4 regions of the Bacillus seohaeanensis genome follow, and region 4 is predicted to be linked to each of the others. Evidence: riboswitches for the same ligand, from Rfam matches in the RefSeq annotation. Region 4 holds a riboswitch; each other region holds the start of a gene.
The links. Region 4 has a riboswitch for lysine ahead of ACFSUL_RS05475 (Na+/H+ antiporter NhaC family protein). Riboswitches for the same ligand answer to the same signal wherever they lie in the genome.
Positions count from the first base shown of each region.

Region 1: another riboswitch for lysine. It lies ahead of ACFSUL_RS12265 (aspartate kinase); the one in region 4 lies ahead of ACFSUL_RS05475 (Na+/H+ antiporter NhaC family protein).
Region 2: another riboswitch for lysine. It lies ahead of ACFSUL_RS11015 (ABC transporter substrate-binding protein); the one in region 4 lies ahead of ACFSUL_RS05475 (Na+/H+ antiporter NhaC family protein).
Region 3: another riboswitch for lysine. It lies ahead of dapA (4-hydroxy-tetrahydrodipicolinate synthase); the one in region 4 lies ahead of ACFSUL_RS05475 (Na+/H+ antiporter NhaC family protein).

Region 1 is NZ_JBHUMF010000030.1:143,767-151,823, reverse strand. It holds gene ACFSUL_RS12280 (electron transfer flavoprotein subunit alpha/FixB family protein) at 1-726, shown strand, start outside; gene trxA (thioredoxin) at 1,136-1,450, shown strand; gene uvrC (excinuclease ABC subunit UvrC) at 1,647-3,437, shown strand; lysine riboswitch at 3,509-3,687, shown strand; gene ACFSUL_RS12265 (aspartate kinase) at 3,862-5,100, shown strand; gene ACFSUL_RS12260 (YslB family protein) at 5,182-5,625, opposite strand; gene ACFSUL_RS12255 (succinate dehydrogenase cytochrome b558 subunit) at 5,985-6,593, shown strand; gene sdhA (succinate dehydrogenase flavoprotein subunit) at 6,662-8,057, shown strand, end outside.
Region 2 is NZ_JBHUMF010000028.1:27,483-35,539, forward strand. It holds gene ACFSUL_RS10990 (IS200/IS605 family accessory protein TnpB-related protein) at 1-769, shown strand, start outside; gene ACFSUL_RS10995 (YajQ family cyclic di-GMP-binding protein) at 1,001-1,492, shown strand; gene ACFSUL_RS11000 (CoA-disulfide reductase) at 1,699-3,054, shown strand; gene ACFSUL_RS11005 (amino acid ABC transporter ATP-binding protein) at 3,267-3,989, opposite strand; gene ACFSUL_RS11010 (amino acid ABC transporter permease) at 3,986-4,672, opposite strand; gene ACFSUL_RS11015 (ABC transporter substrate-binding protein) at 4,811-5,587, opposite strand; lysine riboswitch at 5,669-5,846, opposite strand; gene ACFSUL_RS11020 (M20/M25/M40 family metallo-hydrolase) at 6,035-7,696, shown strand.
Region 3 is NZ_JBHUMF010000015.1:26,087-34,143, reverse strand. It holds gene ACFSUL_RS06195 (methyl-accepting chemotaxis protein) at 1-1,342, shown strand, start outside; gene ACFSUL_RS06190 (DUF3231 family protein) at 1,637-2,149, shown strand; gene ACFSUL_RS06185 (hypothetical protein) at 2,547-2,726, shown strand; gene dapA (4-hydroxy-tetrahydrodipicolinate synthase) at 3,073-3,963, opposite strand; lysine riboswitch at 4,084-4,266, opposite strand; gene ACFSUL_RS06175 (glycoside hydrolase domain-containing protein) at 4,475-5,125, opposite strand; gene ACFSUL_RS06170 (DUF3231 family protein) at 5,250-6,263, opposite strand; gene ACFSUL_RS06165 (DUF2642 domain-containing protein) at 6,544-6,927, shown strand; gene ACFSUL_RS06160 (PaaI family thioesterase) at 7,007-7,495, shown strand; partial or broken gene ACFSUL_RS06155 (methyl-accepting chemotaxis protein) at 7,690-8,004, opposite strand.
Region 4 is NZ_JBHUMF010000013.1:13,816-21,872, reverse strand. It holds gene ACFSUL_RS05490 (YunC family protein) at 1-236, shown strand, start outside; gene ACFSUL_RS05485 (HD-GYP domain-containing protein) at 477-1,586, shown strand; gene yunB (sporulation protein YunB) at 1,648-2,397, shown strand; lysine riboswitch at 2,476-2,658, shown strand; gene ACFSUL_RS05475 (Na+/H+ antiporter NhaC family protein) at 2,775-4,346, shown strand; gene ACFSUL_RS05470 (sodium-dependent transporter) at 4,553-6,079, shown strand; gene ACFSUL_RS05465 (methionine/alanine import family NSS transporter small subunit) at 6,081-6,194, shown strand; gene ACFSUL_RS05460 (M23 family metallopeptidase) at 6,253-7,251, opposite strand; gene lipA (lipoyl synthase) at 7,571-8,057, shown strand, end outside.

The DNA.
Region 1 (8,057 bases), on a different contig from region 4:
CAAGAAAGCCCAGAAGCAATTATCTTTGGTCATACTGCACTAGGAAAGGATCTTTCACCTAAAATTGCAAGTAAATTAAGCACGGGATTAATTTCAGATGCTACTGGTGTGGAAGAAGCAGGTGGAAATCTTGTTTTCACTAGACCGATTTATTCAGGAAAAGCATTTGAAAAGAAAATTGTAACAGATGGCGTGGTTTTTGCTACAATCCGTCCCAACAATATAGAGGCGTTAGGAAAAGATGAGTCTCGTTCTGGAGAGGTATCTTCCGTAACAGCTGAAATTAAAGATCTTCGTACAATTATTAAAGACGTGGTACGCAAAGCGAGCGAAGGTGTCGATTTATCAGAAGCGAAAGTAATCATTGCGGGGGGACGTGGTGTTAAAAGTGAAGATGGATTCCAACCATTACAAGAGCTTGCCGATGTATTAGGTGGTGCTGTTGGAGCATCACGTGGAGCCTGTGATGCTGATTACTGTGACTATTCCTTACAAATTGGTCAAACAGGTAAAGTAGTAACTCCTGATTTATACATAGCTTGTGGTATTTCGGGAGCAATTCAGCATTTAGCTGGAATGTCAAACAGTAAAGTAATTGTTGCTATTAATAAAGATCCAGAAGCAAATATCTTTAATGTTGCAGACTATGGTATCGTAGGCGATCTTTTCGAAGTTGTACCTATGTTAACAGAAGAGTTTAAAAAGCTAAAAGTAGCATCCTCTTAATGTTAAAAGTATATGGATGACCGAGAAGTGTCTGGTTTCTCCCATTTAATTCAATATAGTACCCTAGTTATATAATGAGGTATTTTATATTGATGGGAGGGTACCGGGCACTTTTCCTTCCTCAGAAGATTTGACTGTCAGTTAATAAAGGTAGTTCCGTTTTTAGTTTTTGTCTAGCACGTGCGGCTAGCCCCTTGAGGTCATAAGCTAAGCATCCCCAAAAGGAAAAAAAGCGCCTTTTCCAGATGCTTGACTTATACTTGTGGGAGCTAATCAAGGCGCTTCCGCTTTTCATGTTGCATACATATAAACAAGATGGGTATATTACCAACGAGCAAAAAATTAGCATCGTAGTTGGAACGGTGATATACTAGCGTTACATTGAAAGATAATTAGGAGGCGAATATAAATGGCAATTACACATGCAACAGATCAAACATTTACTAATGAAACAAATTCAGGTTTAGTACTAGCAGATTTCTGGGCACCATGGTGCGGACCTTGTAAAATGATTGCTCCAGTACTTGAAGAGTTAGATAGCGAAATGGGTGACAAAGTAAAAATCGTAAAAGTTGACGTTGATGAAAATCAAGAAACGGCTAGTAAATACGGTGTTATGAGTATCCCGACGCTGATTGTCCTAAAAGACGGTGAAGAAGTAGATAAAGTTATCGGCTTCCAACCAAAAGAAGCTCTTGCGGAACTACTAACAAAACACGCATAAATTGAATTTTTTTTCGAACTGGGCCTGAAATTCAGGCCCAGTTTTTTATTTAGGGAAAAATTCCTGATCCTCTCTTGAAATAGACTTCAATTAAAGTGGGTGTTAAGCTAATATTTATATCAAGTGAATTCTTTATTAGTTGGAATCGCTGCTTGTTAATATAGTAATAAAATATTTTCATTCATATAAAAAACTAATGAAAGGAAGGAAAGGTTTGAACGGTAATATATCGAATAAATTGGCTCTGTTGCCTGGGCAACCTGGTTGCTATTTGATGAAAGACAGGCAAGGAACAATCATTTATGTAGGTAAAGCAAAGATATTAAAAAATCGTGTCCGTTCCTACTTTACAGGGTCACATGATGCTAAAACACAAAGACTTGTCAGTGAAATTGAGGATTTTGAATATATTCTAACTTCTTCCAATCTAGAAGCATTAGTCTTAGAGATGAATTTAATTAAAAAGTATGATCCGAAATATAATGTTATGTTGAAGGATGATAAAAGCTATCCGTTTATAAAGCTTACAGCAGAAAGACATCCGAGACTGATTATTACGAGAAAGGTGCAAAAGGGAAAGGGAAAATATTTTGGACCCTATCCAAATGTAAGTGCGGCCAATGAGACAAAAAAATTGCTTGACCGCCTTTATCCATTAAGAAAATGTTCTACGCTCCCTGACCGTGTATGCCTTTATTATCATATGGGACAATGTTTGGCCCCATGTGTAAAGGAAGTAAGTCAAGATACGTATAAAACGATGACAGGAGAAATTACTCGTTTTTTAAATGGTGGTTATAAAGAAATAAAAGAGCAACTGTCAGAAAAAATGAACGAAGCGGCAGAAAATCTTGAGTTTGAACGGGCAAAAGAATTTCGTGACCAAATTGCACATATCGAAGCAACAATGGAAAAACAAAAAATGACGATGACAGATTTTACGGATAGAGATATTTTTGGGTATGCGGTTGATAAAGGATGGATGTGTGTACAAGTTTTTTTTGTTCGCCAAGGGAAGCTTATTGAGAGGGACGTCTCTTTATTCCCTATTTATAACGAACCTACGGAAGAGTTTTTAACATATTTAGGGCAATTTTATTCCATGTCAAACCACTTTAAACCGAAAGAACTATTTTTACCAACGGAAATAGAGGGAGAGCTCGCCTCTAAGTTACTTGAAATTAAAGTACTTCAGCCCCAAAGAGGTCAGAAAAAAGATCTTGTTCATCTTGCGGAAAAAAATGCAAAAATGGCATTAAATGAGAAGTTCGCTCTTATAGAACGTGATGAAGAACGAACGATTAAAGCAATAGAAAAATTAGGAGAAGCAATGGGGATTTATACACCATACCGAATAGAAGCCTTTGATAATTCGAATATTCAAGGGACGGACCCGGTCTCTGCGATGATTGTATTTGTAGACGGAAAGCCTGCAAAAAAAGAATATCGAAAATATAAAATAAAAACTGTGAAGGGTCCAGATGATTATGAATCTATGAGGGAAGTAGTTCGAAGAAGGTATTCGAGGGCCCTGAAAGAGGGATTACCTCTCCCGGACTTAATTATTATTGATGGTGGAAAAGGACAAATAGAAGCAGCGCGGGATGTATTAGAAAATGAACTTGCTTTAGACATCCCATTAGCAGGGTTAGCGAAGGATGATAAACATCAAACATCTGAGCTCCTCTATGGAAATCCTCTTGAAATTATCCCATTGGGAAAACGAAGCCAAGAGTTTTATTTATTGCAAAGAATTCAAGACGAAGTTCATCGTTTTGCGATTACGTTTCATAGACAACTTAGAGGGAAAAATGCTTTTCAATCAATTTTAGATGAAGTAGAAGGAATAGGACCAAAACGAAAAAAGCAGTTATTAAAACATTTTGGTTCTGTAAAGAAAATTAAGGAAGCAACACTAGAGGAATTAATAGCTTCTGGTTTACCTGAACGTACAGCAAAAAATCTTTTCCAAAAGTTGCAAGAATGATGTTGTTGCAATGAAGCACCTGTGCTATAATAAATGAAAATTTCATAAAATTATCACTTTAAAGTTATAAAAGTGATGATAGAGGTGCGAGCTTCATAAGTATAGGCGCAGAGAGGTATGAGCTTCAATGATGTGCTTAGAAAGGGGAGGTCGCCGAAGTGGTGGTAAACTCATAATACTGTCGCTGGTTCTGCGTTTAAGAAATGCAGAATTGTCAAGATGTGAAAAATCTTGGAGAGCTATCTCACAATGCTATTAAACGTAATTTTTTCTGCGTTTGTAAAAGCAATGGGATCTCTATCTCATTGCTTTTTTTAGTATCTAGCTGATGGTGATTGAACCGTTTGCGAATACTATTCAATATTGTGACCTCTCCATTCCCCTTATAAAAGGGAATGATTCTAACGAGAAAGAGGGAGAAACCGTGAGTATTATTGTACAGAAATTTGGCGGAACATCAGTAGGCTCTGAAGAAAAAATTATCAATGTTGCTAATCGAGTTATTGAAGAAAAGCAGCGAGGAAATGATGTAGTAGTTGTTGTATCAGCAATGGGGAAAACGACGGATGGATTAGTCAAATTAGCAAGTAATATTACAAGTCATCCGAGTAAACGCGAAATGGATATGCTGCTTTCAACAGGTGAACAAGTTACCATTTCTCTTCTTGCTATGGCTCTCCAACAAAAAGGATATGATGCTGTTTCATATACTGGATGGCAAGCAGGTATCGTGACGGAAGCAGTTCACAGCAACGCCCGAATCACAGAAATTAATACGGTAAAGTTGAAAAAAAGCTTAAATGAAGGAAAGATTATTGTTGTTGCTGGGTTTCAGGGGATGACTGCCTCTGGCGAAATTACAACGCTTGGAAGAGGAGGATCTGACACTACTGCGGTTGCACTTGCGGCCTCCTTACATGCTGAGCGATGTGATATTTATACAGATGTGGATGGTGTCTATACATCAGATCCGCGTTACATTGAAAATGCTCGAAAATTAACTTCTGTTTCCTATGATGAAATGTTGGAGCTAGCTAATTTGGGTGCGGGAGTTCTTCACCCTAGAGCAGTCGAATTTGCAAAAAACTATCAACTTCCATTAGAAGTACGTTCAAGTATAGAAAAAGTGGAAGGGACTTTAATAGAGGAGGAAGCAACAATGGAACAAAATTTAATTGTTAGAGGAGTCGCATTTGAAAACGAAATTACAAGAATGACTGTATTTGGATTAAAGAATGCTATAACAGGTCTATCCTCTATTTTTACTACCTTAGCCAAGCATCATATCAATGTTGATATAATTATTCAAAGTCAGACAGAAAAGAATTGTACAAATTTGTCATTTTCTATCCACGAACACGATCTGGGGCAGGCAATTTCTGTTTTAGAGGATAATAAACAAACACTAGGCTTTACTCATATTGAACATGAGAGCGGACTTGCAAAAGTTTCTATTGTCGGTTCTGGAATGATCTCTAACCCTGGAGTTGCTGCAGAAATGTTTGAGGTACTTGCTGAACACGATATTATCGTTAAAATGGTCAGCACATCTGAAATAAAAGTTTCAGCTGTAGTAGATGAACAGAATATGAATAAAGCAGCCAAAGTACTACATACAGCTTTTGATTTGGATAGAGTAAAGGTAGAACAATACTCCTCTTGAAAAGGATAAAAAAATAGAGATGTCCAAATTTTGGCATCTCTATTTTGCATGACTAAAGGATAAAAGTGTAGGTATGTATAACTATTCTATACTATCTTTGTCATCCCAACGAACGATAATTTTTACTGTTTTTGCTCGTTTTTGAATTTCGTAAGCAGCCTCTGTAATGACTTTTTTTTGTAGCTGTAGTTGTTCAGCCAAAAAACCAGCTTCCATTTTAAATGAGACATCAGATTTTAATGAAATTCGGCGAGAGACAAGTTCACCACTTAATTCATAAATAACTTCGTGTTTTTTTTGTTCCAGCACCGTTAATATTCCCCAGCCTGCTTCATGAAAAAATGAAGAGAATTCATCTTGGGAAATTAACGGAAACTTTCGGGAGAGTTGTTTGCCTCCATAATATAAAATATCAGGTGTATTTTTACCTAAAATTTCTGGAATTAAAATATCACGGATAATTTCGTATCCGAAAATTGGAATGGTTGGTTCTTGTACCTGTTCTTTGTTATTTTCATTTTCCAAATAAATCCCCCACTTTCTTTAAAATTATTATATACGTGTTAGAAGGGAATGAACACCAATCTTTAAAAAAACGGAGTGGGATATTTTGGTGAGATAATTTTTATAGGGATTTTGAATGAGTTCTTTGCTAATTAATCTAGAATAAATACGCTTTTTTATGTTGTCGGTATATTTTAAAAATTTTTTCGATATTGTCAATTTTATGTATACGTTTTCTTGACGCTTCTTTCGCTTGGGAGTAAAATGAACTTGTCACATAATAGTTTATAATATGAAACGTGGTATCTTATTTCTATTAAATTTCTTTTATAGGGCAAAAGAAAACAGATTCATGTTTCAGGATTTAAGGGGGGTATATCATGGCTGGAAATCGTGAATTTAATTATCGTAGGCTTCATTCATTACTAGGTGTTATTCCCGTAGGTATATTTTTGATTCAACACTTAGTAGTGAACCATTTTGCTACTGGAGGAGAAGAATCTTTCAACAAAGCTGCTCATTTTATGGAAAGTTTGCCTTTCCGGTATGCTTTAGAAACTATTGTGATCTTCTTGCCAATACTGTTCCATGCAATTTACGGCTTGTACATTGCCTTTACTGCAAAGAACAATACTAGCAAATTAGGTTTTTTCCGCAACTGGATGTTCCTACTGCAGCGTGTATCAGGAGTTATCACTTTAATTTTCATTACATGGCATGTATGGGAAACTAGAGTAGCAGCTGCTTTTGGAACAGAAGTAAACTTTCAAATGATGGAGAATATTTTAGCGTCTCCTGTTATGTTTGCTTTTTATGTTGTTGGTATTATTTCTACTATCTTTCATTTCGCGAACGGATTATGGTCATTCCTAGTAAGCTGGGGAATCACTGTTTCACCTCGCTCGCAGTTAATTGCTACATACGCTACGATTATCATTTTTGTAGCATTGTCATTCGTATCAATACGAACTCTTTTAGCGTTTGTATAGGAAATGCTTATATAAGATTGATAGATTTAAATAGTAGTGGACTTTGGTTAGAAAAGGAGTGAGTCACGATGAGTAAGGGAAAAATCATCGTAGTCGGCGGAGGACTTGCCGGTTTGATGGCCACAATTAAAGCAGCAGAAGAAGGAGCGCCAGTGGATTTATTTTCCTTAGTGCCTGTAAAGCGTTCACACTCTGTTTGTGCACAAGGTGGTATTAATGGTGCTGTCAATACAAAAGGGGAAGGGGATTCTCCTTGGATACATTTTGACGATACAGTATATGGTGGAGACTTCTTAGCAAATCAACCACCAGTTAAGGCGATGTGTGATGCAGCACCTGGAATTATTAATTTGCTAGATCGTATGGGAGTTATGTTTAATCGTACCCCAGAAGGATTACTAGATTTCCGTCGTTTTGGGGGGACACAACATCACCGTACAGCGTTTGCTGGAGCTACAACTGGACAGCAATTACTTTATGCATTAGATGAACAAGTTCGTCGTCATGAAGTTGCCGGTCTTGTTAATAAGTACGAAGGATGGGAATTTTTAGGTACGGTCATTGATGATGATGGTGCTGCAAGAGGTGTTGTATGTCAGGACCTTAAAACAATGGAAATTAAATCTTTCCCTGCAGATGCAGTAATAATGGCTTCTGGAGGACCTGGAATCATTTTTGGTAAATCTACTAACTCTGTTATTAATACAGGTTCAGCAGCATCCATTGTATACCAACAAGGTGCTTATTATGCAAATGGTGAATTTATTCAAATTCATCCTACAGCGATTCCGGGTGACGATAAACTCCGTCTTATGAGTGAGTCTGCACGTGGTGAAGGTGGACGAGTTTGGACGTATAAAGATGGTAAACCATGGTACTTCCTTGAAGAGAAATATCCAGCATACGGAAATCTAGTACCACGTGATATTGCGACTCGTGAAATCTTTGACGTGTGCGTGAATCAAAAACTTGGTATTAATGGTGAAAATATGGTCTACCTAGACCTTTCCCATAAAGATCCAAAAGAGCTTGATATTAAACTTGGTGGAATTATTGAAATCTACGAAAAGTTTACGGGGGACGATCCTCGTAAAGTACCGATGAAAATTTTCCCTGCCGTTCATTATTCAATGGGTGGATTATGGGTAGATTATGATCAAATGACAAATATTCCAGGCTTATTTGCTGCAGGAGAATGTGATTATTCACAGCACGGAGGGAATCGTTTAGGTGCGAACTCTCTATTATCTGCTATTTACGGTGGTATGGTTGCTGGACCGAATGCCGTTAAATATGTTGAAGGTTTAGAAAAGAGTGTTGACTCCATTCCATCTTCTGTTTTCGATCGCTATGTAAAACAAGAAGAGGAGAAATGGAATAATATCCTGTCTATGAACGGAACTGAAAATGCGTATCTTATTCACAAAGAGCTTGGAGAATTGATGACAAAGAATGTAACAGTTG
Region 2 (8,057 bases), on a different contig from region 4:
CTACTATATTCATCTAACTTATGACAAAGAATTCCGTGGGTCAGAAGTAAAAGGAAGAGTTCCTTTAGATGCAGCTATTACAAGTGGGATTGATGTGAATATTGACCTTGTCACCGTCTGTCTTGTGAATAGACAGGGAAATTTGCTAAACCATAAAACCTTTTATTGCCACGAAATGGAGTACGTTTCTTCCAATAGAAGAACAAATATTGCGGGAGAACTAGCAAAAGAAATCATTGATTTTCTACTTGAACAAAACGCTGGAGCTATTAGTTTAGAGGATATCAAACTGAAACAAGACCATGATACCAACAAGAGGACAAACCGTCTCCTCCATTCCTTTGCGAAAAATAAACTTCAATCAGCTATTATCTCAAGAGGACTAAAAAATGGATTTAAGATAAAGAAAGTAAACCCAGCCTACACATCGGTGATTGCTAGGTTTAAGTATAAGGATATGTACGGAATGTCTACGCACGAAGCTGCTTCTTTTGTTATCGCCAGAAGAGGATTAGGCTTGGATGAAAAAATACCAACATACCTTTTAGAATATGTTCAACGTATAGTCAAAATCCACGTAAAAAGTGCCCTAGGTTCCATGGAAGAAACCGAAAAAGGCACGGAAAGAGAAAAAATAAGGGAGAAAAAGTTACAAGCTGTTTTAACGAACATCAAGAATTTCAAAAAGAACCATCGTTGGAAGCTGTGGAGCGTCATTCATAAGACGCTGGAATACAACAATCAGGGAATAAAACTTAAGGAGGTGTAAACCTGGTTACTATAACTATTGGCAAGGAACTGACCATTAGTAGGAATGGTTCCTTGCCACCGGCTGGCTCTAACAGGGCACTTTGGGTTGCTTTACGCTATAGGTGTATGGCAGGAAAGTTGGTGTATTTCCTCCTAAAGAACGGAGTGAGAGTCTCCGCAGTAAGTCTCCTTTCCTGATTGTGAGGCGATTATAAGAATTCATTAGTTTTTAGTAATCAGGATGAGTGAAATGGCAAAAGAAAATTCATTTGATGTGGTGTCACAGGTTGATTTGTCAGAAGTACGAAATGCAATTCAAATTGCATTAAAAGAGATTCAAAATAGATATGACTTTAAAGGTAGCAAAAGTGACCTTTCATTAGATTCTGAAGATATTGTTTTAGTTTCGGACGATGAATATAAACTTGGACAATTGAAAGATGTTTTATTAAGTAAATTAATTAAACGAAATGTTCCAGTTAAGAATCTTGACTACGGAAAAATCGAGGGGGCATCTGGAGGCACTGTCCGTCAACGTGCGAAACTCGTTCAAGGAATTGACAAGGAAAATGCAAGAAAAATCAACACGCTTGTTAAAAATTCTGGATTAAAAGTAAAAAGTCAAGTGCAAGATGACCAAGTCCGTATCACCGGTAAAAACAAAGACGACCTGCAGCAAATTATGGCTTCTATTCGTGAAGCTGTATTACCTATCGATGTACAATTTATTAATTTTAGATAAAGGGAAACTTTAATCAGTCGGATTCTCTTTCATCCCCCATTGATTGTTAGTCCCGTTTCACTGTCAGTAAAGCCCCCATCTATGCTTCTTCGATTCTCTAAGCATATGTGGGGATTTACCGTCCGTTAATGAGGGATAAATGTTTGTTAAAGATTCGAATGGGTAAACTAAACCCATTCGACTTTTTTATTTTGAGGTGATGACAAATGGGACAAAAAGTTGTAGTTGTTGGCGGTGTTGGCGGAGGAGCCACTACTGCCTCCCAAATAAGAAAATTAAACGATGAGATTGAAATTGTTATTTTTGAGAAAACGGAATATGTTTCTTTCGGAGCTTGCGGAATGCCTTATTATATTGGAGATATTATTGAAGAAAGAGATCATTTATTTGCAGCAACCCCGGAAAGCCTTGCCAAAAAAGTAAATGCAAATGTAAAAGTTCGTCATGAAGTAGTAAGTATAGATCGTAAGAACAAAGTAGTAAAAGTAAAAGATCTTAAAAATGATCATTTATTTGAGGAACAATACGATTATCTTGTTCTAGCTCCAGGGGCTTCGGCAATAATACCAACAATTGATGGCTTACACTCCATTCCCCATTTTACCTTGCGTCACATTGAAAACATGGACAAAATCAAAGAATTTATCAACGAGAATCACCCAAAAACATGTAGTATTATTGGTGCAGGTTTTATTGGGTTAGAGGTTGCCGAAAATTTGAAGCATTTAGGAATAGATGTAACTGTTGTTGAAAGATCAGACCACGTATTAAGTATTATTGATAAAGACATTTCTGAGCGCATACTAAAAGAACTCGAAGAACAGGGTATTTCCATCCATATAGGAGATGCACTAGAAAAAGTACTTCCAAATAAAACTCTTTTGTTAAGCAGCGGTAAAGAACTACAAGCAGATTTTATTATCATGGCAGCTGGAATCAAACCGAATAACACGTTGGCAAAGGACGCTGGACTTCCTATTGGTGAATCAGGTGGAATCCAAACAAATGCATACATGCAAACAGAAGACCCATCAATTTACGCTGTAGGTGACGCCATCGAATCAATTGATTTTATTGATAAAAGTAAAAAACAAGTCCCGCTTGCATGGCCCGCACACCGGCAATCCTTTATTGCAGCAAAAAATATAACAGGAACAAAACAGCCCTTTGAAGGAATGTTGGGTACAGCGATTACAAAAGTCTTTGACTTAACGGTTGCTTCAACTGGATTTAACGAAGGTACATTAAAGCAGAAAAAACTTCCTTTTGCGACTGTCTACCATGAAGGAAAATCCCATGCAGGATATTACCCTGGAGCCAAAAACGTTTTAATTAAAGTTCACTTCTGTACCAAGACAGGAAAGATATATGGAGCAAATATTGTTGGTGGAGAAGGAGTAGATAAACGAATTGATGTCCTAGCCACTGCCATACTCGGAGGATTAACAATTACCGATTTACAAGCGATTGAAACATCCTACTCTCCTCCATATTCCTCTCCAAAGGACTTACTGAATATTGTTGGATATAAAGGAGAGCAGATATTGTTCGATCAAAAATAGTTAACTTAACTAGTGAATGTTAACCTCCAGTTTTCATTGTAGACCAAGGGAATCTGTCAAGTTGTTGATATAGATATAGAGATATTTACGACTAATATGTTCACATTTGTAGTTAATAAATTTGCATTTCCACTATCACCTGAATCTGTTCAACAAAAAAGAGTGCCTGTTTTTATTAATGTACTGCAATAAAAACAGGCACTCTCCAGTGTCTAGAAAATTTGGTTTAAAAACCGTTTTGTTCTTTCATGCTTAGGGTTACTAAATACTTCACTAGGATGTCCTTCTTCTATTATATTTCCATCACCTAGCATAACAATTCTGCTCGCAACTTCTTTAGCAAATCCCATTTCATGCGTTACAATGACCATCGTCATCCCTTCACTAGCTAGACCTTTCATAACTTGAAGTACTTCTCCAACTAGTTCAGGATCGAGCGCAGAGGTAGGCTCGTCAAACAACATTACTTTTGGTTCCATTGCTAAAGCTCTGGCAATGGCGACACGTTGTTGTTGTCCGCCAGATAATTGATCTGGATAAAAGTTCGCTTTATCTTGTAGTCCTACTTTATTAAGAAGCTTCATTGCTTTTGCTGAAGCTTCTTCTTTCTTTTCTCCTTTTACAAAGATAGGAGCTTCAATAATATTTTCTAAAACGGTTTTATGTGGGAACAAGTTGAAATGTTGAAACACCATCCCAACCTTTTCCCTTACTTTATTGAGGTTTGCTTTACCAGCTTCAATTTGTTCAGAATCAATTATGATATCCCCACCCTGTGCTACTTCTAGAAAGTTTAAGCAGCGCAATAGTGTACTTTTCCCCGAACCACTAGCACCGATTAAAACAACAACCTCTTTTTCCTTAATTTCTAAATCAATATTCTTCAGCACTTCTAGTTCACCGAAGGACTTACTCAGGCTTTTAATTTTAATCATTGAATTTTTACCTCCTTCGGTTTACTAACGTCAAACTTTTTCTCTATACGACTAGTAATCCATGTAAATATAAGTACAATAATTAAATAATAGATTCCCACGACAAAGTAGGTCTCAAACGGCATATAATTTTCCCCTTGTACACTTAGTGCCGTATTGTATAAATCCGTCACAGAAATATACGCTACTAATGACGAATCTTTTAAGCCAATAATAAATTGGTTGGCGAGTGGTGGAATTGATCTTTTGAAAGCCTGTGGAAAAATAATTCTTCTCATCGCAAGCGAAGAAGACATCCCAAGCGATCTAGCAGCTTCCATCTGCCCCCGGTCAATTGATTGGACAGATCCTCTAAATATTTCCGCTATATACGCACCAGTATGAATCCCCAACGCTAAAGCTCCAGCAGTAAAACTGTCTAGCATCACAATATTTGCAATACCATAATAGAGAAACATGATTTGAACGATTAGCGGCGTTCCACGTATAATTGAAATATAAATATCGGCAATACCGTTTAACAATTTACTAGAAGAAATTTTAAAAGCCGCAAAAATAAGTCCAATAACGGTCGCGAAAATGAGTGAAATTGCTGTAATAGCTATCGTCATCCAAGAGGCTTTTAAGAAAGCGAGTCCATGTTCACTTAGAATTCCGATAATGTTTTCAAAAAAAGTTAGCATTTCTTAATGAACCCCCTTTGTCTAGTTATAGCGGCTAGAGTTCGAGATTATTTTAAATAAAACAGCTGAGGGTAAAGAGCCCCCTCTTCTGTTTCCCTAAAAATACTCATCATCTCTAGGCAAGCCGCTTCCACTTTTCTAGTTTTCCATAATGTTTTCGTTGAACCATTTCATACTAATTTTTTCGTATGTACCATCATCTTTCATGGATTGAATTGCTTCGTTAATTTTTTCAATAAGTTCTTTGTTACCTTCATTTACCGCCACACTTATACGGTCCTCGTTTAGCAATTCACCAATTGCCTTAATCTTTAAACCTTTTTCGTTTTTCGCATTAATACCAACAATCTTATCGGTAATAACCGCATCTAAACGACCTAACTCCAGATCTTGAAGTGCATTGACGTCTGTTGGATATCCTTTTATATTCTCGGATAGCTCCTCCGCCATCTCTTTCCAAGTGCTAGATTGAATAACACCAATTGTTTTTCCTTCTAAATCTTCTTTCGACTGGATATCTTGATTGTCTTCTGCAACGAAGATTTGAGCACCTGATAAGTAATACGGTTCACTGAAATCAACTTGCTTGTCCCGTTCCGGTGTTGCTGACATGCTACCGATAATTGCATCATATTTGTTTGCTTTTAACCCTTGAATCATTGTTTCCCATTGGTTTGTAACAGGTTTTGCTTCCAATCCAATTCTTTTCGAAATTTCTTTTCCAATTTCAGCATCAAAGCCAGTCAACTCTCCATTTTCTTTATAATTTAATGGCGGATATTGCCCACTCATTGCAAAGGAAAAAGATCCTTCTTCCACCAGTTGCATTTCACTTGATCCACTACTCTCTTCACTTCCACATGCAGATAAGATAACCAACATCGAAGCTATTACCATAATCATGATTTTTTTCATTGATGTCTCCTCCTTAAAAAATAAAAAGACACCGCCCTAATAATATGACGGTGTCCTACACACCCTCATCAAAAAGCCCTTATTAAAGATAGCTCTCCACAAAATAATTGTGGCAGTTCTGCCCCTGTTTGAGTACAGCCCCAGCATTCTGAAAAAAGTGATTTCAAAAGCTTCGGCAATTTATCCTTTCACCTATTTTCATAGACTTCACTAAATCTCCAATAGGATACTATTATAAATCGCGACCTCTACCCCATCTAAGTTCTGTAATTGATGAGGATTTTATCTATTTAATTTTGCAACAATTACGATTATATAGAATCATTTTTTAGAATGCAATAGTATTTTGAAAAAACTTTTAATTGATAAAAAACACTTGACGTCCATTTATATTTTAAGATACATTTTTCTACAATAATAATTCACTAGAGAAAAGAGGAAATATTTATGTTGCCATGTCGTGAAGAAGTATTGGCCTTTACAAAACAATTAGTTAACATCGAAAGTATTGTTAATACGGATGGCGAAAAAGTTATTGCGAACGCTTTATACACGTTACTATCTTCTTTTTCTTATTTTACAAATAATCCTACACACTTGACTATGACACAAACGACTAATGATGATCGTGAAAGATACAATGTACTAGGGTTTGTGAAAGGAGCAAAGGGAAATAGTAACCGCACCGTAATCCTTATGGGGCATATGGATACTGTTGGAATTGATGACTTTAATCAATTAAAGGATCTTGCGTGTTCTCCTGAAGAGTTAATGGAAGTATTGAAAAATGAAGATCTGCCAGCATCAGCTAGGGAACATTTGAATTCTGGGAACTGGATGTTTGGTCGCGGTGTACTGGATATGAAGAGTGGCTTAGCAAGTCATCTGTATCTATTAAAATACTATTCCGAACATCCCGAGGAATTAGAAGGAAACATTGTCTTTTTAGCAGAATGTGATGAAGAAGATGGTTCTCATGGTGTGCTTTCCGCCCTAAATATTTTTAATAGTTGGAAAGAAGAACACCATTTTGAATATATTGCCGCAATCAATGCAGATTTCGTCTCACCGCGTTACGAAGGAGATGAAAATCGCTACATTTACAAAGGAACAGTCGGAAAACTTCTACCATCATTTTTCATTACGGGTGCCGAAACCCATGTAGGCTCTGCTTTCGAAGGATTGGATCCAAACTTCATCGCAGCCGAATTAACAAAACAAATTAACTATAATCCTGAACTCTCTAACGAAGCATATGGAGAAACGACAGTACCTCCTGTCTCGCTGAAGCAGACAGATTTAAAACCGTCCTATACGGTCCAAACCGCTTTATCAGCTTACGTATATTATAACTTTTTTATCCATTCCTGGTCACCAAAAGACGTGTTAGAAAAGCTTAAAGATCAGGCTTTCATTGCCTTTGAAAATGCTCTTACTACTTTTGAAGAAAGGTATAGAACATTTACATCTATGAGTGGAGAACCTTATGTGAATTTACCTTACAAACCAAGAGTATTTACATATGAGGAAATGGAACAAATGTTGATCCATGAAAATGGAGATACGTTCGTTACACATATGAACAAATTTAAAGAAACTCTTTTACAGGATACTGAATTAGACACACGGATGTTTGCTGCAAGAGTCGTGGAAGAGGCTTGGAAATGGATGAAAGATAAAAATCCTGCAATTATTCTTTTCTACTCATCCCTTTATTCTCCAAGGATTGAATTAACAGGGAAAACAGCTAATGAGTTAGCATTAATCAACTCATTAGATCAAGCAGTAGAAACGATGCAAACAAAGTACAACTATCCGATCGTTACAAGAAACTTCTTCCCTTACATTTCCGATATGAGTTTTGTCGCATTAAGCGATGATGAGGAAGGTATTAATGCGGTTTCTCAAAATAACCCTGGTTGGGGATCGAAACATTATGTTAACTATGAAGACATTCGAAGATTAAACGTACCTGTCATTAATATTGGACCCTACGGTGTCGATGCTCATAAAAAACTTGAACGTATGGAAATGACTTATTCTCTTGAAGTGGTACCAAATCTGACAAACCATGTTATCCAAAATCTTTTAACCACTATTGAAGACTAATGTGTATAAGAAAGGCTCGAGCGAATACTGAATACCTGAAACCATAACAATAAAGTGAACTTTAGAGCTTAAGAACGCAGTAGACTTTTTATGTAAATACTTTACCATTCATACTGTCGTTTTACCTGTGAAGTATGTCGAGACCGTTAGTGTTAGCAGCACTGCGGTCTTTTTATTTGGCTATCTTCTAAAATCTTGTTGTTTTTGACAACAGTCGAGAACATAGAGTGTGTTGGGGCGGAAAGGAACAGTCCATTATTGCCCAAAAACAACACACTCTACGAAAAACTCCCCTAGCGGCTGAAGCAAAGCTGCCAACACCTATGCCAAAGTAGTGTAGAATCCATTCATTTTGGTTACC
Region 3 (8,057 bases), on a different contig from region 4:
AATGAACGATTTATTCACAAAGGATATTGTACAAGCTATGGATAGTGGAGATACAGAATCAGTAAACCGTTTTGTATCTCAAGCGAATGAGATTCAGTTAGAATCAGTTAACTTATTAGCTGATTTGCGTACCATCGTAAATGAAGAACGGGCTTTAGCAATTACAGAGGCAGAAGAAAGCCAACAACTAACCTTTATTGTTCTTCTTTCTTCCATGGCTATTTCGATTATTATAGGGGGCTTACTTGTCTTCTTCATTAGCCGTGTGGTATCGCGCAATCTAAATGAAGTGGTAGCGGTAAGTAATAAAATAGCTGATGGTGAGCTTTCTGTTCAAACAATTGATTATGATGGTAACGATGAGATTGGACAATTAGCAACGGCAACGAACACGATGGCTACAAATCTTAGAACCATTATTCAACAGGTGTCTGAAATAGCAGAGACTGTGAGTGGTCAAAGTGAAGAATTGACTCAATCGGCCAATGAAGTAAGAGCAGGCTCTCAACAAGTTGCAGTCACAATGCAAGAGTTGGCATCTGGTGCGGAGTCTCAAGCAAATAATTCAGCGGAACTTTCTTCTGCGATGGATATATTCTCAGCAAAAATGCAAGAAGCAAATTCGAATGGGGAATTTGTCTACGAATCCTCTAATAAGGTGTTAGGCATAACAACAGAGGGTGGACAACTGATGGAAACGTCCGTTAAACAAATGGCTGTCATTGACCAAATTGTTAAAGAGGCTGTCAGCAAAGTGCAGGGATTAGATACACAATCGCAAGAAATTTCAAAGTTAGTATCGGTCATAAAGGATATTGCGGATCAAACAAATCTCTTAGCGTTAAACGCTGCAATCGAAGCGGCACGTGCTGGGGAACATGGACAAGGATTTGCTGTAGTAGCAGATGAAGTAAGGAAGCTTGCAGAACAAGTATCTGATTCTGTCACAGACATTTCAGGGATTGTTACAAGTATTCAACAAGAATCCGCAAGTGTTGCGGGATCCTTACAAGACGGCTATAAAGAAGTAGAAAAAGGCACCAATCAAATGAAAACAACAGGTGATACGTTTACAGAAATTAATAGTGCTATAACCGAAATGGTTAGTAACATTCAAAATATAACGAATAACTTATCTATAATGTCCGCTAATAGTCAGGAAATGGGTGCTACTATTGAAGAAATTGCCTCTGTTTCAGAAGAGTCCGCGGCAGGAGTTGAGCAAACATCCGCATCAACGCAACAAACGAGCAGTTCAATGGAAGAAGTAGCTAATAGTTCAGAGGACCTTTCTAAATTAGCTGAGGAACTTAATGGATTAGTGCGTAACTTTAAATTATAAAGTGAAATGTAAAGGAAAAACCTTTCTTACTAGTAAGTGGTTCTGTGCTTATGGAGAAAAGCGGGATTACCCAGTCTATGTAGGAAGGTTTTTTCGTCCTTTACTATTTGCTTCTTAGTCAATAGTAAGTAATTGCGTACAAATTATTATTTATTTTTGTGAATAGAGAAATAGGGAAACAAAAAAGTTTTTTGTACTAGTTTTTATTAATTTAAATAACCTCTTACCTTTTGGGCACTCTAAGGGTAGATAGACTTTATTCTATCAATGACTACGAGTAGGAGGTTACATACAATGGGTATTTTGAGTGGTAATCCAAAAGAGGAACCGATGCATTATGGAGAAGTTTATGGTACTTGGTCAGCTCTCTTAGCTACAAAAGCGATGGTAGCTGGTCATCAAACTCTTTTAAACCATGCAGGGGATACGGATTTAAAAAAGTTAATAAATGAATTTATTGATCAAGGTAAGCAAGAGGAAAAACAACTAGAAACGTTACTAAAAGAAAATACGGTTGGTTTACCACCTACACCACCTGAACGTGCTAGTGCGAATTTAGATGATATTCCTGTCGGAGCTCGATTCTTAGATTCTGAGATTGCTGCTGGTCTATCCGCAGATGTTGCGGCAGGGTTGGTTGCTTGTAGTAAAATGATTGGACAATGCATCAGAGAAGATATTGCCACAATGTATGGGCAAATGCATACGCAAAAGGCACAACTTGGAGCAAAATTACTTCGTTTAAATAAAGAAAAGGGATGGCTTGTCCCACCACCATTACACACACCTAATGAAGGGAAAAACTAAGAAATCTTACGTTAAGTTAACTTGTAGAGAAAACATAAATTTTCTCTACAAGTTTTTTATTGTTTTGAGACAAAAAGGTTTGATGCTGCAATGGCGTTAGGTTGTCCAGTTGTTTGGCTGGGCTATAATTTAACATATATTATTCCTTAATGGACCGAAAAGAGTCTTATCCTAAAAGGAGATGGGATTTACAAGTGAAATTGGTATACGGTAGTTAGACGTCCTAGTCAATGATTATAAGAAAAGGATTCTGTTTAAGCGTGTAGGAATAAAAATTCAAAAAAATTCAATTATTTTCTTTTTATTGGTTTGTAATCCAATTTTTGTGGTATATCTCCTGTATAATAGGGAAATTTTTATTTCTATAAATAATAGAAACAGGTTTAGGAGGTTGACTATGCGAAAGGATGTTCAAAATTATTTAGAAAAGGTGGAAGCGAACAACTTGAAGGACCAATCAATAGCTCAAAAAATTCGAGATTTAATTGCTCAATTTGAAAATGAAAAATTGCCGTTAACAATTAGGGAAAGGGCTTATTATAAAATTATTGATTTAACAAAGGAATTAACAGAGTAAAGAGTTTTCCTGCTGTGTGGGTTATCTTAGATTGTGAATACGTATTATCAATTAGAAAGTTATGACCGTTCAAAGTGTATGGTTGCTTATACATATTTTTACTATGATTCAAGTAATGTTAACGAAATATATAGTGCAAACTTGTCAATAAAGGCAAACCATGAGAAGGGGATGGGAGATCTAGTCAAAATTCTAGTTAGAAGAAACAAAGTGACTATCCGAAAAGTTAGGAAAAAAGAAACCACACGAAGAGGAAGTTTCTTTTCTTCATGTGGATAACTTTTCTGTCGGAACAGTTTACGTCTTGCTCCAGCCGCTAGAGTTAAAGAGCTTAAATACTTGTTTTTTAATTGACCGGTATTTTTATATCAGAAGATGCTAGAGTACGTTCAAGCGCTGCTATTTCTTCATTATTCAAAGGTAGCATCGGTAAACGAACTCCCCCAACTTGTAGTCCTTTTATCGTTAATGCTGCTTTTACAGGTGATGGACTTGGTGCAGCAAATAATGCGTTCATAATAGGGAGAAGGTTGCGGTGTGCGCTAGCGGCATCACGAACATTCCCATTTTGGAAGGTGTGAATCATTTCTTGCATTTCATTCCCAATAACGTGAGAAGCAACCGAAACAACTCCGGCACCGCCGATAGCTAAAACAGGTAATGTTAGTCCGTCATCTCCGCTGTACAACGCAAAATCACTGGAGGTTTTGCTAATGATTTGTGTCATAGCATCTAAGTCGCCACTAGCATCTTTTACAGCTACAATATTGTTAATCTTAGAAAGGCGGACAATCGTCTCTACCGACATATTTACACTGCTTCGCCCTGGTATATTATAAAGCATTACCGGTAAGGTAGTGGAGTGGGCAATAGTTTCAAAGTGTTGAACTAATCCTTCTTGAGAAGGCTTGTTGTAATATGGAGTAACGAGCATAACCCCATCAACTCCAGTTTCTTGCGCTTGTTTAGTTAAGCTAATAGAAGCTTTCGTGTTATTGGAACCAGTTCCAGCTATGACAGGAACTCTTCCGTCAACAATTTTGACAACAAATCGGAATAAGCTTATTTTTTCTTCTGTTGTTAATGTTGGACTTTCTCCAGTTGTGCCAGCTACAACTAGTCCATCAGAACCATTCGCAATCAAATAATTTACTAACGTCTCCGTAGCATTAAAATCAACTTCACCTTCAGAATTAAATGGAGTAACCATTGCTGTTAATACGTGACCAAAATTCATAAATTTACGACTCCCTTTTCATCATTTTTTTGAAAATAGAGGAGGTGTCCTAAGTAAACGCAAAAAAGCAACAACGAGGGATTCGTTGTTGCAGTAGAAACATCAAAAAACCGTTCCAGTGCGTAAGATAGCCCTCCATATAGATTCTTCCTATATGACAGCCCTGTATTTATTCAATAACAGAACCAGCTTCAAGACAAATGAGAGTCTTTCCACTTCGGCAAATTCCCCTTTCCATAATAGTCATTGGATCTCATTATCCTCACATTATGTACTAATGGTCTTTGCTCCTCTATCCTTACTTCAAAAGGTATTGAAATAAGAAAAAAATATTTAGTTAACTGTAATTTAACAAAATGTTCCTTCTATTGCAAGGTTTATTTTGTTAAATGCATCTGTATGACAATTGTTAAGAGAAATAATCAACAGGCATTTCGGCAATAAAATTAAAGTGGAAATATGGATGGGCTTTTGGCGAGTAATAAGCTGGGGATAGGATGATTATTGAACTTTACCAAATTGCTTGAAAAAGCTTCGGTTCCATAAGGTTTGTATCGATTGGGCATGTCTTAGCGTTTTCTCCATATTGCCAGGCCCAAACATGAGCAATGCAGGGTGGTGAGATTGGCTTATACGTAGGCGCTTTTGCCTTCGTTGTAGCGCCAGGTGTTGGTTCTTGACTCCAAATGACTACTTGTTCGCCAATCTTTGCTTCATTCGATACGGCTGTACAGTAAGCTTTATTAAAATTTGCTTTACTTGGATCTGCATAAATACCAGGACGATATCCGCTTGTATATAAAGCATTAACCCAGCCTCGTATCCAAGCTTCATCCACATCAAAAAACTTCTCGATATTGGCAAAAATAAATGTTCCGTCTGGGACACCAAGTCTTCGTGCATGATGGGTCGCATTCAACGCAGCAACTCTACCGTTTCGATTGCCAACCGCGGCACTAAAGTTATTATAAATAAGCAAAATCTTCACGTTTTTTTCATGAAGAAATCCAACCTCTTCATTGGTAAGTCCGTCAGAAGCATTTTGTACAGTGGATAAGTACCTTCCCCAATACTTCGGCTTTCCAAAGTTATCGACAACACAAGAATATAACTTATCTGTCACTTTGGCTGCGGAATCTACCCCCCAAATCTCCTTAGGCATATTTGTTTCCCCCCTCACTAAAAAACTTCTGTCTTGTTATGTATATGGAATTACGGGGAGAAGGTAACAATAAGTAGGGAAACATTCCAACCTTAATGAGTGAGACAAAGTATTTAAAAATAAATTATTTATCATTGGCTAAAGTTTCTCGATCATCTGCTAAAGGTGGTTGCTCTAACCATCCATTCTTTATTAATAATTGGGCGCCATCCTCAGCATATAGACCTATTTCCGCTATAATACGTGTGTAATCCATTGCGATGTCTCTTCTTTGCGTAACGGCTAAACCGGCTCCGAAAAATCCTACTGCTGCAGACACCAACGATACGATATGATTCAACATCAGTTTATCTGAAAAAGGGGGAACAGTGGAATCTGTCACTTCAGACGACCATGAAGCAGGAGAGGACAAATCTCCTTTTGATAAAATAGAACTAAGAAGATTAAATTGACTTTTACAAATATTTTTCCCCTTTTGAAAGTACTTTTTAACTTCCTTCGATTGACAGACTTGTCCAAATGCAATTTCTAATACGACTTTAACGATGGTCTTTTGCATATTATAACTAACACCGCTAATTTCGATAGCACTTAACGGTCGTTTCTTTCCAAACCAACCGCTTAAGTAACGTTGATCACTTACAAAGTCAATTTGGTTAGGTGCGTCAATACGGGGAGGCTTACTGTAAATTCCTTTATTCAGCATTACATCTACAATTCGTTCGTATAGCTCCATTGTTTCTTTATTGCATTGCATAAAGTAGGTTACCTGGTCAGCACGGGCGGATGTTCCTACAGCACCAGCATAGCCTGTTAATCCGTGTAATGTCATAACGTGCATATATACTAACATAAAAGTATCTGTAAATAAGGCAGGAGCACTAAAATTAACATCATCTTCTTCTGTAAAGCCCTTTGGAATAGGCCAGTTCTCTTCATTAAAAAATTTTTTAATTTTGTCAATATGAGATTCTGCTATATCAAGAGAGAATTTAAGAATGTTCTTAATATCTTTATCTTGAGCCTTCTCAATAGAAAATCTTAGAACACAAATGGATAAAGAATCATTCATATATTGGGTCCAAAGATTTGCTATTTCAGCTGAAGTAAGTCGAACGTTATGACTAATATTTTCCACAAAATAAACCTCCAATAGTTAGTACAATCATTCCAAAATTCTTTATGTAACATTGTTCATTTAATAGGTGATTTTTATTTGAAAATTCAAGTGTAACTATATGTACTGTTGATTTTGAAATGCTTTCTTAAACTATTTTTCATACTTAACATACCTTTTATTAGTGAGAATATGTATTATTAGCTAAAAATTTTAGTAAAAGCTCTTTTTACCTAAAAATGAATAGCAAAGACACTTCTATCATATGTATAGTGATTAGACTTTTAGAGGGGAAGTGTTGATGATGGCTAATAAAAATCATCCAAATTTGATGGCAAGTGAATATGAAAGAGCGAAACACCAAAAAGTTCCTGTAAAGCTAAACCCAGTTGTTCAGCCTGCATATGTAAATCAACTACCAGCCCCAGCTACACCGATATCCCCCGTTCCATCAATACCTCAACCAACTCAATATGTGACACCACTTGACTCAGTTTATGTAGACCATTTGAGCAGGCATCAAGGTCAACATATGGTTGTGATGACAACAGCAGGGAAAGTGGAAGGTGTTCTGACAGGCGTGGCCGTTGACCATATCCAACTGAATGTTAGCGAAGAAAAAGCAGTTCATATCCGAATTTCCCAAATTGTATATTTTGAAGGGTTCCCAATTTCCTATCGGTGAAAATGAAAAGGAGGAGGTAACGGTATACATGCTGTTGCCTTTTTAATGCTTATACTATTCTAAAAAGGGAGGGGTAATGATGGAGGAGAAGATACATAAAGCGATTCAAGATATTTATCCAGATGATTTTGCTTGGTGTTATGGTTGTGGTCGATTGAATGAAGATGGTCATCATTTTCGAACAGGTTGGCAAGGGGAGCAAACGGTGACAGTCTATACACCTCAGCAAAAGCATACGGCAATTCCAGGATTTGTTTATGGTGGCTTGCTTGCGTCATTAATTGATTGTCATGGGACAGGCTCAGCGGCATTGGCATTACATCGAAAAAATGGACATGAAGTAGGGGATGGAGCGGAACCACCACGTTTTGTTACAGCATCACTAAAAGTAGACTATGTAAAACCAACTCCACATGGCGTTCCATTAAAAGCAGTTGGTACAATCGAAGAAATTCATCCGAAAAAGTGGAAAATTGAGACAGAGGTATTGGTGAATGACGCTGTTTGTGCTCGAGGAGAAGTCGTCGCTGTAGTGATGCCTCGTAGTTTTACAGAAAAAGAGGAATAGAAGGAGACGAAAAACCTAACCTTCTAGCCGTTAGAAATAAATCAGTGGGGGTGAAACAATCCCCACTGAAAATTCCACCTTAGGAACAAGCTGTTGTCTAAAAGAGTGTTGCTTTTAACAACAGTTGAAAATTAGAGTGGAACGGTCCATTGCTCACAAACAGCTTATAAAAAGCCAAGTGGAAGGGAAGAGTCTTATAACTTATTAGCAAACTCGTTAAGTTTTTTAGATAACTCTTTAATCTCCTCTATAAAAGTGGAGGTTTGTTGAATAGAAGCAGCCTGTTCTTGACCAACAGCAGCTATTTGTTCAATGGAAGTTCCCATTTGCTTTGTAACGGATTGGATTTCAGCCATTGTTTCCCGTATCTTTTGCGTTGAAGTAGCTGTTTCTTTTGAAAACTTCCGAATTTCATTTGCGACAACTTCAAATCCTTTGCCTTTTTCCCCAGCACGTGCTGCCTCAATTGCTGCATTTAGTCCTAGCAAATTCGTTTGATCTGCCACTCTTTTTATCATCGTTAATACTTCATCTGTATTTTTAACTTCTTCTCCTGCCTGAT
Region 4 (8,057 bases):
AAACGAATCTTCTAGTTGTAACAAGTGAAAAAGGTTACATTATGTGTGGTGCTTTAGATGTTGGCTTGCTGAATGAAAAACTTCAAGATCGTAAAATTATTGCTGGTAGAGCAGTTGGAGTGAAAACGATAGATCAATTGCTAGATGCTCCATTAGAATCAATCACGATAGAAGCACAAAATATTGGGATTACAAAAGGTATGATAGGAAGAGATGCACTATTGAAGATGGTATGATAACTCATACCGTGCAAAATGGTAGGGTGTAATGAAGACTGGCTTAAAGCAAAGTCCTAGGTCCTCCTTAATTAACTATATATTAGTTGAAAGGAAGGGCTTAGGTGCTTGTGAGGCAGTCTTTTTTTATTTTACGATTAATAATGGCTGAATTTTAGCTTGAAAGATGATGTTTATCCTTTATAATAAATTTATTAGTAAATTTTGTCGAAAAATGAAGAAATTACATAGGAGAGTTTTATGAGACTTATCTCAACTAAAACGTTAAAACCAGAAATGGTACTCGCGACAACTGTATATAATTTAAAGGGACAAGCATTAATTCACGAAAATGTGTCTATAACAGAAAGAATGATTACAAGACTGAAGGAACTTGAAATCCAATACGTATATATAAAAGATTCGTTATCTAATGGGATTGAGTTAGAAAACTCTTTTTCTAGTGCGGTTAAGCAAGAGGCGGTTCAGAGAATTGAAGAGACGTTTACGCAGATAAGCAAAAAGAATCTTTCTACAAATATAATGGCTCTTGAAAAAAGTACAAAACAATTTAAATCAATTATTAATACAATCCTAACTGAAGTTAAAACAAATTCGGATATATTGACAGTATTGACGGATGTTTATGCATATGATTCATACATTTTTCATCACTCGTTCAATGTTACCCTTTATACGTTGTCAATGGGGGTTGAACTAAAATTAACCCAGAAGCAATTAGAACAATTAGGGCTTGGGGCTATTTTACATGATATCGGGAAAATGCTCGTTCCGGAAGAAATATTATTAAAGCCTGGTAAATTGACTGCAAATGAATTTGTTGAGATTCAAAAGCACTCTGAATATGGGTTTAATATATTAAGACAATTACAAACAGTTTCACTCTTAGTTGCACATTGCGCTTATCAGCATCATGAACGATTAGACGGTTCTGGATATCCGCGGGGGATTAAAGGAAATGAAATACATCCATACGCAAAGATAATTGCAGTAGCGGATGTATTTGATGCAATGACAACAAATAGAATTTACAAGAAGGCAATGCTTCCGCATCAAGCATTAGAGATATTATTTGCCGGAGCAGATACATTATTTGATAAAGACGTAGTGGAAGCCTTTCGTCGCTCCATCGCTATCTATCCTACTGGAATGGTAGTCGATTTGAATGACGGGAGAAAAGGACTAGTGTTGAAGCAAAATAAAAGCGTAACGGAGCGCCCTGTCTTACGGGTATTCTATGAAGATGGGGAAGAGCTAAATGAACCTTATGAATTAGATTTGAAAAACCATTTGGATAAAATGGTTGTTGGATTTGATCCTGATTATGAGAATGGTATGTTAAAAAGTTAATAATTTGTTCTGCTAAACCCTCCTTACTGTGCATAACAATAGCTTGTAAGGGGGGATTTTTTTGCCTAAGTTCAAAACATATAAACCCCCGCGTGGGCGCGGGCCATTACCATTACAGTATGTGTTTATCATTACGTTTATTTTTTTTACCTTATCAACAGCAGGTGGACTATGGATGGTCAATAGAGGGATAACTCCAACATTAATAGCATATGCTGAATCAAAATCAAGGGAAATAGCAAACTTAGTCCTTACCAATGCTGTTAACAAAAGAATTGCCAATGTAATGGATGTGAATGAAATAATATACACCGACGATGCAGGCAATTATCAATACAATGCAGAGATTATAAGCAGAGTTATGTCTGAAATACATAATGCTGCTCAGGTTAATCTAAATGAAGCTGAAGATGGGAACATAAAGGAGTTAGAATTTTTAACAGATGTTGAAATTGATCAGGAAGGAACAAAAGGGGACGAGGGAATTGTATATACAGTACCTCTTGGGCAGGCTACCGATAATGTGTTATTAGCTAATTTAGGACCACAAGTCCCTATACGTTTTCATGTTGTAGGAAATGTTTCTGCGAATTTAAAAGATGAAACAGTACCTTGGGGAATTAATAATGCAATGGTTAATATCTATGTTCAGTTAGAGGTGAAAGTTCAGACTATTATTCCATTTGCAACGAAAGAAACAACAGTAAAGCAGGATGTACTAATTGCGAAAGGGAATATTAAAGGAGATGTACCGGAATTTTTTAATAATGGTGGAGAGACTTCGCCATCTATTGAAGTTCCAACAAATTGAGAAAAAATAACATTGTCAGGATTGAAGGAATCTGGTATATTATTAAAGGAAATTAAATATAACACCACATCATCAATCCGATGGGGTAGAGGTGCATTATTCAAGAGTATTCTGTGTGAGGATGACAACAAGGATCACAGATGAAAGGGAATCTTGCCGAAGTGGATAAATTTTAGTCATAGATTTATTCGCTGGGGTTACCTTAAATAAGGGTAACACTGTCATTATGAAGAATTTTCATAATGGGGAGCTACAGATCGTGATGGAGCAATGATCTCATTACTAACAAGGTAATGATAGAGTTCTCTATCATTGCCTTTTTTATTTTGTCTTCTGTCATGCTACTTAGTGTCCCCCCTATCAATGAGGAGGAAACTATGGAAAACACAATCTATTCTTTAATACCACCCCTTCTAGCCATTATTATGGTTATACTTACGCGGCGGGTACTACTTTCTTTAGGAGTAGGGATTGTCGCATCAGCCTTCCTTTTAGCTGAATTCTCAATTACAAAAACATTTACCTTTATGTGGGATGCATTTAAAGGCATCTTTGTCAGTGAAGGCACACTAAACACCTGGAATGTGTATATCATTTTATTCTTATTGATTCTTGGTGTCATTACAGCGTTTGTAAATATTTCTGGAGGCAGTCGTGCATTTGGAGAATGGGCAATGTCCCGTGTGAAAACGAGAGCTGGTGCTCAAATTTTAGCTGCTGTTTTAGGTATCATAATTTTTATTGATGACTATTTTAATGCTTTGGCAGTTGGACAAGTTTCAAGACCAATTACGGACCGTCACAAAATTTCAAGAGCTAAGCTTGCTTACATTATTGATTCGACGTCTGCACCGATTTGTGTCGTCTCACCAATTTCGAGTTGGGGAGCATACATTATAGGTCTAATTGGAACAATCTTAGCAACACATAATATTACGGAGTACTCCGCGTTTTCTGCATTTATTCAAATGATCCCGATGAACCTCTATGTATGGGTGGCAATTGCTTTAGTACTTATTGTTGCTACTAGAGGATTAGATTTTGGTCAAATGAAGTTTCATGAAACACGTGCTGTAGAAACTGGAAGTCTGTATGACCCTAATAAGGAAATCCCGGGAGAATTAAAAAATGACCTCCCTGTCAGTGATAAAGGCTCGATTGCTGGTTTATTGCTCCCAATACTTGGGCTTGTGATTGGTACAGTTGGAGCAATGATATGGACTGGGTATAAAGCGGTAGGTAATTTTGATATTTTACCAATATTTGAAAATACGGATGTTACTGCGTCACTTCTTTATGGTGGATTGTTTGGATTAGCTATATCAATTATTGTCTTTATTAATCAGTATTTTAAAAAAGGTATAGTAGGGAGCGCATTTCCTATAGGAATTATGGAAGGGGCAAAATCAATGCTTCCTGCTATATATATCTTGCTATTTGCCTGGACGATTGTTACATTAATCGATCAATTGCAAACAGGAACGTACTTGGCAGGATTAGTGGAACAGGCAAATTTATCTACTGGTTTCTTGCCAGTTATCCTTTTCCTTGTTGCTGGAGTTATGGCATTCTCTACAGGTACTTCATGGGGTTCTTTCGGTATTTTACTTCCGATTGCAGGAGAGATTGCAGTAGCAACCGATGTTACAATTTTGTTACCTTCGATGGCAGCTGTTTTAGCAGGATCAGTATTTGGTGATCACTGTTCACCAATTTCGGATACAACAATCATGTCTTCTACGGGAGCAGGAAGTAACCACATGGACCATGTTATTACGCAATTACCTTATGCAATAGCTGGTGCTGTTATTGCTTCTGTAGGTTTTATTATTTTAGGTTTCACTGGTAGTACGATACTAGCATTCCCTATTACACTTGCAATTGTTATTCTACTACCATTTGTTGTTAAAAAGAAGAAAACTGAAACGGCTATAGAGCAAGAATCTTAATAGAAAAGGCTTATCCAAATTACTACTTTGGATAAGCTTTTTTCGTATGCTTATTTAGAACTATACAGGTCCATAGTTATCCAACTATTTTAGTTAAAAATGTCTTTGACAATTACATTAGAACTAGCTATACTATTGATAGATTATAAATAATCTGAAAATATAAAAATTTCCAATATCTTTTGGAACCTTTGGGAGGGACTATCATGGAGAATCGTGCTCAATGGGGGACTAGGGCCGGATTTATTTTAGCTGCAGTTGGGTCAGCTGTCGGTTTAGGAAACATTTGGCGTTTTCCGTCCGTAGCGTATGAAAATGGTGGAGGCGCATTTTTTATTCCGTACCTATTTGCTCTTTTAACAGCTGGTATTCCACTATTAGTACTTGAATTTACAATAGGTCAAAAGTATCGTGGATCCGCACCACTTTCTTACTCTAGGATAAATAGAAAATTTGAGTGGGTAGGTTGGTGGCAAGTCTTTGTTTCCTTTGTAATATCCACTTATTATGCAGTTATTATTGCATGGGCGATGTCCTATAGTGTATTTTCCTTCAATCTTAGTTGGGGAGACGACACAGAAGGATTTTTATTCGGAGAGCATTTAAAGTTAGCTGAGGCACCGGGTCAATTTGGTGGATTAGTACCGGGGGTGTTAATTCCATTAATTTTAGTTTGGGCTATTACTTTAGGGGTTTTATTTAAAGGAGTTAAAAAAGGTATTGAAGTTGCGAACAGAATTTTTATTCCTGCACTTGTAATAATATTTTTAATAATCGTTGTTCGAGCTTTAACATTGCCTGGAGCTATGGAAGGATTAGACGCCTTCTTCAAACCAAATTTTGACGCTATTATGCAACCTGACGTTTGGGTAGCGGCGTATGGACAGATTTTCTTTAGTTTATCCATCGCGTTTGCGATCATGATTACTTATTCAAGTTATTTAGGAAAGAAATCGGATATAACAAATAATGCATTTATTACTGGATTTGCTAATTCAGGGTTTGAGTTATTAGCTGGTATAGGAGTATTTGCCGCTTTAGGATTTATGGCAAATCAAGCTGGTGTATCTGTTCAAGAGGTTGTAAGTGGCGGAGTTGGGCTGGCATTCGTTGTTTTCCCGCAAATCATTAATGAATTTCCTGCTCTTAATGGACTTTTTGGATTCCTTTTCTTCGCATCACTCGTTCTAGCAGGTTTATCATCTCTTATATCTATTACGGAAACATATGTTGCAGGCTTCTCTGAGAAATTTGGTATTTCTAGAAACAAAGCCGTTGCAATTGGTGGTGGGGCTGCCGCTTTAATTTCCTTAATATTTGCGACAAGAGGCGGTCTATTCTTCTTAGATGCAGCAGATTATTTTATTAACCAGTTCGGTGTTGCATTTATCGGTTTAGTGGAAGTTATCTTAATGGCTTGGATCTTGCGTAAACTTAATGATTTTCAAACGCACGCCAATGGGATCTCTGACATTCAGCTTGGTAGCTGGTGGAAGGTTTGTCTCGGAGCCATTACACCAATTGTTCTTGGTTATATGATGTTTGGATTATTTAAGCTTAACCTTCTTAGACAGTTTGAATCAGAAACAGGAAATTATGAAAACTATTCCAATGCATTTATTTTATACGGTGGTTGGTTTGTTGCACTATTTGCCCTCGTAGCTGGAATATTACTAACCTTCAAACCATGGAGTTCTCAAACTAAAGTTGAAAACTATAAGGAGGTTGGATAATATGTCAGGTAGTGCAATTTTCATGATGATTCTTGGAATGGTGATTATCTGGGGTGGTTTAGCAGCAAGTATTGCTAATGCAGTAAAGAAATCAAAGCAATCAAAGCAATCCTAATTAATAAAAAGCAGACAATTGGTCAATGACCCATTGTCTGCTTTTTATATGTTTTAAATTATCGTTTCTTTCTATTCTCTATTTTATCGTGTTTTTCCCACATTTTCAGGTGAGGATAGGGGTCAAAAGACCACTCTGATACGCCGTTGTCTTTATACATTCCATAATGTAAGTGGGGTGGGAATTTTCCAGATGTTCCAGGAGGTCCATATCCTGTACTTCCTACTCCTCCAATAACCTTACCGGGCTCTACTATTTGTCCAACGTTCAAATCCTTTGCAAAACCGCTAAGATGAGCGAAATAATGGTACGTGTTATTTATGTCGCGAATCCCAACACGCCAACCGCCAAAGCGATTCCATCCTTTCATTTCAATAATACCATAGGAGGTGGCACGGACTGGAACGCCATAATCAGCAAAAATATCTGTTCCTTCATGCATTCTTCTTCCACCCCAACCTCTGGCATCTCCCCAAGTATTGTTGTAACTATAGTTAAAGCGTAAAGGGAGAGGGAAGGCCTTGTCATTTAAATGAATTGTGCCAAAATGTTTATAAATTTTAGCTTTTCCCATAATAATACTAACTGTCTTATCCCTTTTATAATAGTCCCATAAAGCTAATTTAAAATTATCGTGGTCAATACCATATTCTAATACAAAATTAGAAAATGCAGCTAAAATATCTTCATCAGTTTCAAGGTTTGCCTTGCCATCCCCGTTTCCATCTTTCCCAATCCCATCAAAAAAAGCAATAGATTTTGGATTTTGATCATGTTTATTAGGGTTTAGCGGACCAACCCATTTATTAGGTTCAATATAAATGGAAATGGCTTTGTCAAAGGATGGTTTGTCGCGGTCTTTACGAGCAAACCTTAAGCTTCTTTCATACTGGTCAACAGCTGCGAGGTAATACCAAGGAATATTGGTTACTGCCTCGGTTTGTTGGAACAATTCGAATCGTTTTTCATGGATTTGTTTTTCTGTCATTTCAGCAGCTAAACTGGCAGGAGTAAAATTTATCATCATAATGCCGAGGCATAGCAGTACAAAACGAATTCTGAGCAACTTTCTTTACCTCCATTCCAATAGTCCTATCTATATTTTGTTACTCTCTTGAAGAATCATTAATATAAATTAATGGAAATTAACCGTACTGAATGTCAAAAGGAATAGTAGGAAATCCTAATAAATCTAAGTCTCAGTATAAACCTGTTCCTGGATGATTTGACAAAAGGTTTTGAATACTTGTTTTCGTTTTTTTAGTATGATAAAGTGACAAAGAAAGAAGTACTATAATAAATTTTAGCTTACCTACATACTAGGTCTGTTTCACCCTTTGCCTCAGTGCAACTATTAATGATTGGAGATGAGGGTATTGAGCAAAAAAGATGAACATATCCGTAAACCTGATTGGCTTAAAATAAAGCTGAACACGAATGATAATTATACTGGTTTAAAGAAAATGATGCGGGAGAACAATCTTCACACTGTATGTGAAGAGGCTCGCTGTCCTAATATTCATGAATGTTGGGGTACAAGAAGAACCGCTACATTTATGATCTTAGGCGATGTTTGTACACGTGCATGCCGTTTCTGTGCAGTAAAAACTGGTCTTCCAAATGAATTAGATTGGAAGGAACCGGAACGTGTAGCAGATTCAGTTCAAATGATGAATCTTAAACATGTTGTTGTAACTGCCGTAGCACGTGATGACTTAAAAGATGGTGGATCTGAGGTTTTTGCTGAAACAGTAAGAGCAATCCGCAGAAAAAATCCATTTACAACGATTGAAGTACTTCCATCTGATATGGGTGGTGTTTTTGATAATATCAAAACGTTAATGGATGCGAAGCCTGATATTA